Regions from separate parts of the Amycolatopsis sp. NPDC058340 genome, predicted to be linked through region 3. Evidence: riboswitches for the same ligand, from Rfam matches in the RefSeq annotation. Region 3 holds a riboswitch; each other region holds the start of a gene.

Region 1 (2,259 bases), on a different contig from region 3:
TGACCACGTCGAGGACGTAGGGGCCGTCGGCCGGGTTCCCGATCGCCAGCGACCGGGCGATCGTGTCCGGCTTGACCGGCTGGACGACGTCGTGACCGGCGCGGAAGGCCGCCGAGACGGGGGAGCAGCCGGTGGCCTGCGCGCCGAACACCTTGTACGGCGTCTCGTCGACGAGGCCAAGCTGGCCGAACTCACGGAAACCCTTGTCCACCTTGGTGAGCTGGGAACCGGAGGCGATCGGCACCACGATCTGGGAGGGAAGCCGCCAGCCGAGCTGTTCGGCGACCTCGAAGGCCAGCGTCTTGGAGCCTTCCGAGTAGTAGGGCCGGACGTTCACGTTGACGAACGCCCAGCTCTCCTGCTCGGCGGCGAGCTGGGTGGCGAGCCGGTTCACGTCGTCGTAGTTGCCGTCGACCGCGATCAGGTCGCCGTCGTACACGGCGGTGGTGAGGATCTTGGCACGCTCGAGGGTCTTCGGGATCAGCACGACCGACCGCCAGCCGGCGCGGGCCGCCGCGGCGGCGACGGCGTTGGCCAGGTTGCCGGTCGACGGACAGGCCAGTACGTCGAACCCGAACTCGCGTGCGGCGGCCAGTGCGACGGCGACCACGCGGTCCTTGAACGAGTGGGTGGGGTTCCCGGTGTCGTCCTTGACCCAGACCTTCTTGACGCCCAAGGCTTTCGCGAGCCTGTCGGCTTGGATGAGGCGGGTGGCGCCGGGTTCGGTGTTGGGGATTTCTTCGACGTTCGACGGAACGGGAAGGAGCTTCTTGTAGCGCCAGATGTTCTTCGGCCCGGCTTCGATGTCCTCGCGGCGCACACGGCCGAAGTCGTAGGCGACCTCCAGCGGCGAGAAGTCCTCGGCGGAAACGAATTCGGGGGCGAGCGGCTGCCGGTGTCCCTCTTCCTTCGACACCAGTTCGACGGCCGGTCCGAGATCCGGGGTCTTGGTGGTGGAGGTCGTGCCGAGGGTTGCGGTCATCGCGAGGTTCCTTTCCTCATCTGCCCCGCCGTGGCGGGCCGGAATTGGCACCGTGTTCGTCAGCTATCCCGCGATCGCGGGATGACAGGCTGACGCCGGTTGCCGGGGCTTCATCGGGCCGTTCCCTCTGCCCCTCTGGATGAGCGGTATTCGATTGTCGGCACGCGAGTGGTCGCGTCGCCTCGCCAACACCGTACGACATGAGCCTCAGGTGGGGCCACCGTGCCCGGAACACATCACCGGGCAAAGCACACGAGAGGAGGAGTGGCAGGATCGTCACCGTGACGACGCAAGCTTCCGCCCCATCGCCGCTGGTCCTGGTTCTCGGTGAGGAAGAGCTGCTGATCGAACGTGCGGTCCGCAGTGCTTCGGACGCGGCCAAAGCGGCCGATCCGACGGCGGATCTCACCCGGATCCGGGTGTCGGACCTCACAGTCCCGGCGCTCGCGGAAATGGTCAGCCCCTCGCTGTTCGCCGAGGGAAGGGTGATCGTCCTCGAGTCCGCGCACGACATCTCGCAGGAGCTCGCCGACGGGGTGATGGCCTACGTCAAGGCGCCCGCCGATGGCATCGTGCTCGTCGTCGTGCACAGCGGAGGCGGCCGGAGCAAGGCCGCGAAGGGGCTCCCCGCCGCCTTGAAGAAGGCCGGTGCGGAGGTCGTCGAGTGCCCGAAATTGACCAAGGCCGCCGAGCGGGAATCCTTTGTCCGCAACGAGGTCCGCCGGGTCGGCGGGAAGATCGACGGCGCGGCCGTGCTCGCGTTGATCGACGCCGTCGGCTCGGATCTGCGCGAGCTGTCGTCGGCTGCGACCCAGCTCGTCGCGGACGCCGGCGGGGCGGTCGACGAGCAGGCGGTCCGGCGCTACCACCGCGGCCGCGCGGACGTGAACGGTTTCGCCGTCGCGGAGAAGGCCGTGGCCGGTGACAAGGCGGCGGCGCTGGAGTCGCTGCGCTGGGCGATGCAGCTGGGCGTACCGCACGTCCTGGTCGCGGACGCCCTCGCCGACGCCGTCCGCACGATCGCGCGGGTTTCCGGCGCCGGTCGCGGGAACCCGAATCAGATGGCGGGCGAGCTGGGGATGCCGCCGTGGAAGGTGCGCAAGGCCCAGGGGCAGGCCCGCGGCTGGGGGCAGGACGGTCTGGCCACCGCGATGCGGGTGGTCGCCCGGCTGAACGCCGAGGTCAAGGGGGTCGCGGCCAATCCGGAGTACGCGCTGGAGCGTGCCGTCCTGGAGGTCGTCGACGCCCACGGCACAAGCCGCTGAGAACGGCGAAGG
Region 2 (2,259 bases), on a different contig from region 3:
GACCGGCGCCGAGGTCGTCGCGGTCGAAATCGATCCCGTGCTGGCGGGGCGACTGCCGGACACCGCGGCCGAACGGGGCGGGGCCGAACGCCTTACGGTCGTCGGCGCGGACGCCTTGCGGATCACGACGGACGACCTGCCCGCGCGTCCGACGGCGCTCGTCGCGAACCTGCCGTACAACGTCGCGGTTCCGGTCGTGCTTCACCTGCTTGCCGAGCTGCCGTCGCTGACCAGCGGTCTCGTTATGGTCCAGACCGAGGTCGCGGACCGGATGGCGGCCGGGCCCGGGAGCCGGACTTACGGCGTGCCGAGCGTCAAGCTCGCGTGGTACGGAAAAGCGCGCAAGGTCGCCGCGGTGCCTCGCGCGGTGTTCTGGCCCGTTCCGAACGTGGATTCCGCGCTGGTCGCTTTCGAACGGGGTGACGTGGTGTCGTCCGTGGACCGGGAACGATTGTTCGCGGTGGTCGACGCCGCCTTCTCCCAGCGGCGGAAGACTTTGCGTGCCGCGCTGGCGTCGTGGGCCGGTTCCGCCGAACGCGCGGGGGAGCTGCTCGAGAAGGCGGGTATCGATCCCAAGACCCGCGGTGAGCAGTTGGATGTTCACCAGTTCGCGCGGATCGCGGCGGCCGCAGGTTGACCACTTGCCCCAGGTGTGACCGGCGCCGCGCGGACGTCGGCCGGGCCAGGTCAGCACGAGTGCGTAAGTCTTCTCCTCGATCTGTCTGAGCCGGCGTTGTCTTAGCAGGTGGCGCGGCTGCCGCACGTCGGAGCCACCTGTCATTGTTCCAATATATGGACAGCAGATCCTGTATAATGGACGCGACCAGACGTGTGATCTGCGCCTACGCGCTTGCTTTCATCCAGTGGGATCGGTTTTACTCAGTGAGCCATCCCGAGCGACTGAGAGACCTGGCTCGCCGAAGTCGCAGCAACCACCCTCCACAGGGCAGGTGCTACAGCCAGGACCGATGGAGGCTGTGCCTAATGAACAGGGTCACCCACCCGCTCCTGCTGACCAGGCGACGTGTCGTCGATGAAGGTCGCCGCACGGTAAGTGCGTGTCGACGCTCCACCGTTACTGCCTGAGTCCTTCTCCCTTACCTCTGAAACCCGTCCGTTTGCGGACGGTCACTCGGTGACGGTCGGCGCGCTCGAAAGATGCGGCGCCCCATTCGCATGGAGCCTCTCGTGATCACTGTCGAAAACCTGTCCAAATCCTTTCCCCTCAACGGAAATCCCGTCGTCGCACTGCGCGATGTGAGCGTGGACATCCAAGCGGGCTCGTTGTTCGGGGTCGTCGGCCCGGCCGGCTCCGGCAAGTCGACCCTCGCCCGTTGCATCGGTCTTCAGGAGCGCCCCGACCGCGGCGTCGTCCGCCTCGACGGCCTCAACACGGGGACCCTCGACGGACGCCGTCTGCGCGAAATCCGGCGGCAGGTCGGTGTCGTGAGCACCAAACCGGAATTGCTCGCCGAGCGCACCATCGCCGGCAACATCGCTTCGCCGCTCGAACAGCTCGGTCTCGACGGGCCGCAGCGTCGCAACCGGGTCGGCAATCTGCTCGACCTGGTCGGGCTCACCCCCCGGGCGGCGCAGCGGCCGGGCGACCTGACCGAAGGGCAGCTCCGCCGGGTTGCCATCGCCAAGGCGCTGGCCGCCGCGCCGTCCGTGCTCTTGGCCGACGACCCGACCGCGGGTGTGCGGGCCGAGGAGTCCGGCGCGGTCCTGACCGTGCTCGACCGGGCACGTGCCGAGCTCGGCGTCACCGTGCTGCTCACCACTCCCGACGCCGGCGTGGTTCGCCGTGTCTGCGACGACGTCGCGGTTCTGGAGGCAGGCGCGATCATCGAACGCGGAACCGTGCTCGACCTGGTCTCCGACCCGAACAGCCGGACCGCGCAGGCGCTGCTTCCCGCGATCGAGACCGGGCGGGCGCAGGCCTCGAAGTACGACCGCGCGGTGGACGTCGTGCTCGTCGGCTTCGCTTCGGTCGGTGCGCTGCTCCCTGAAGCCGCCGGTCGCTTCGACGTGGAACTCGCCACCATCGGGGGCGGTCTGACCCGGATCGGCGACACGCCGGTCGGCCGGTTCCGCCTCGGCGTGCGCGGTGAGCGTGCGGACGCCGCGCTCGCCTGGATCGCCGAACGGGGCGGCCACGTGACCCACCCGGTCCGCGGGCCGCAGGGCGTCGCTGCCTGATTCCTTCACGAACGGGCCGCTCCGGACGAAATCAGTCCGGGGCGGCCCGTTCGTGTCCGA
Region 3 (2,259 bases):
CGCGCGCCGCGGGCGACGATCTGGCGCAGCGCCAGGACGATCCGGTCCACATGCTCGGTGGTGCTGCCGAGGCCGAGGCTGACGCGCACGGCCTGCTGCCCCGTCGAACCGGCGACGGCGATCAGCCGTTTGGTCGCCACGTGCGCGCAGAACGCGCCGTCCCGCACGCCGATGCCGTACTCCGCCGAAAGGACCGCGGCCAGCCAGCCGGGGTCGAAGCCGTCGACGACGAAGCTGAGCGTGCCGACGCGGTCGACAGGCGCGTCGAACAACCGCAGTTCGGCGAAGCCGGGGATGGCGGCGAGGCCGCGGCGCAGGCGCGCCAGCAGGTCCTCCTCGTGGGCGACGATCCCGTCCCAGTTCGCGGCCAGCGTCTCGCAGGCGACACCGAGCGCGTAGACGCCGACGGTGTTGGGCGAACCGGCTTCGTGCCGCTCGGCACCGGAATTCCAGACCACACCGAGGTTTTCGGAGTCACGGGTGACGAGTTTCGTCGCGCCGCCGCCGGCGAGGTAAGGCTGGGCCGCGCGCAGCCAGTCGGCGCGACCGATCAGCGCTCCGGCACCGAAAGGCGCGTACAGCTTGTGCCCCGACAGCGCGACGTAGTCGACGTCCAGCTCGCGCAATGAGATCTTCCGATGCGGCGCGAGCTGTGCCGCGTCGAGCGCGATCCGGGCGCCGTGCCGCCGCGCGACGGCCGCGATCTCCTTGACCGGCAACAGTTCCCCGGTCACGTTGGACGCGCCGGTGAGCACCACCAGCCGCGGGCCCTGCGGGCAGTCCGCGAGCGCTTCGTCCACAGCGGACACCGCGGCGAGGCGGGTGCGCGGCGTCTCGACGCGGCGGACGTTCGGACCCTTCCACGGCAGCAGCGCGGCGTGGTGCTCGGTGTCGAACACGACGACCGACGTGTGCTTCGGCAGGCTGCGGGCGAGAAGGTTGAAGGAATCGGTGGTGTTGCGGGTGAACACGACGGTGTCGGTCGACCGCGCGTCGACGAAGTCACGCAGGATTCCGCGCGTGCGCTCGTAAAGCTTGGTCGAAACCTGCGAAGCGAACCCGGCGCCGCGGTGCACGCTGGCGTACCAGGGCAGGAACTCGTCGACCGCGGAACGCACCTTGTCCAGACAGGGGGCGCTCGCCGCGTGATCCAGATTGGCGTAGCCGATGTCGCCGCCGGTGACCAGCGGAACCCGCAGATCGGCGCACGCGACAGCCGGGATTTCGCGGGTGGCAACGGTTTCGGCGGGGGTGCTGGTGCGTTCGAGAGCGAGGGTCATCGTCATCCTCCGGGCCAGGGGACCCGGCGAGGATCCCGCGCTTGCCCGTCGCACCTCGCGACGAGCCAGGTCCTCACCCGGGGCACCCCACCGCGGAAGGAGGGTTGCCGGTCAGCTAGCCGGGGCTTGACGCTGACACTCGTGACCTACGGACGAAGTTAGCGGATGGGCGGGCGATCGAGCCAGCCCTCGTCCGCATCTTGAGACGCCGCTCACGTGTCCCGTGCGCGGGAAGTACCGTTGCCCGGCGCCGCGCCGCGCCGGGCAACGGCAGGTCAGACCCGGAATCGGCCGGGCAGCGGGACGGTCGCGCGGGAGGAGACCTCGGTCGCGGTGCCGGAGTACTGATCGGTGCCGGCGGTGAACCGCCAGCCGCCGAAGGTCTTGCCGTCGACCGCTTCGCCGTAGGCCTCGGCGACCTTGGTCGAGACCTCGTCGTAGGACAGGCCGTTCCAATTGCCCGCGCCGACCCCGAAGTCACGCGAGTCGCCGCCCTGCGCGGCGGCCGCGGGCAGGGTCCACAGGGTGAAGTGCACGTGGGCGCCGGTGCTGCTGCCACCGCAGGGCAGCGCGTTGCCGGTCCGGCCGAGGGTGTCGCCCGGGGCGACCTTCTGGCCGTCGGTGACCGAAATGTTCTCCATGTGGTAGTACCCGGTGCGCCAGCCGCCGTCGTGGTCGACGGTCACCCAATCGCCGCCGGAGCAGTGCTGGATCCGGACGGTGCCCGCCAGCGGGGCGCGGACGGTCTTGTCACCGGGGCTGAAGTCGATGGCGTTCTTCACGCCGGAGTTCCCGTTGTCGGAGTGGATCCCCGCCGAGTAGACCGATTGGCCCGTGTCGAAGGGCAGCCCGAACGAGGGAAAGGCGCCGGCCGCTGTCGCCGTCGGGGCCGCGAGAATCACCCCGACGAGTGCGGCAGTGACCCCCAGGCCAGCGAACCGCGCAGGAAGTTTCGTCACCTTGCGTACTCCTTACCCCG

The links. Region 3 has a riboswitch for S-adenosylmethionine ahead of ACFWIW_RS14545 (aminotransferase class V-fold PLP-dependent enzyme). Riboswitches for the same ligand answer to the same signal wherever they lie in the genome.
Region 1: linked by a shared signal. The riboswitch ahead of thrC (threonine synthase) and the one ahead of ACFWIW_RS14545 (aminotransferase class V-fold PLP-dependent enzyme) in region 3 are both predicted to bind S-adenosylmethionine.
Region 2: linked by a shared signal. The riboswitch ahead of ACFWIW_RS09165 (methionine ABC transporter ATP-binding protein) and the one ahead of ACFWIW_RS14545 (aminotransferase class V-fold PLP-dependent enzyme) in region 3 are both predicted to bind S-adenosylmethionine.

Annotation. Positions count from the first base shown of each region.
Region 1 covers NZ_JBHXIB010000026.1:53,079-55,337, reverse strand. Annotated here, with positions in the region: gene thrC (threonine synthase) at 1-982, opposite strand, end outside; SAM riboswitch class I at 996-1,128, opposite strand; gene holA (DNA polymerase III subunit delta) at 1,264-2,247, shown strand.
Region 2 covers NZ_JBHXIB010000005.1:192,378-194,636, forward strand. Annotated here, with positions in the region: gene rsmA (16S rRNA (adenine(1518)-N(6)/adenine(1519)-N(6))-dimethyltransferase RsmA) at 1-637, shown strand, start outside; SAM riboswitch class I at 885-975, shown strand; gene ACFWIW_RS09165 (methionine ABC transporter ATP-binding protein) at 1,189-2,199, shown strand.
Region 3 covers NZ_JBHXIB010000009.1:119,818-122,076, forward strand. Annotated here, with positions in the region: gene ACFWIW_RS14545 (aminotransferase class V-fold PLP-dependent enzyme) at 1-1,280, opposite strand, end outside; SAM riboswitch class IV at 1,313-1,427, opposite strand; gene ACFWIW_RS14550 (M23 family metallopeptidase) at 1,556-2,239, opposite strand.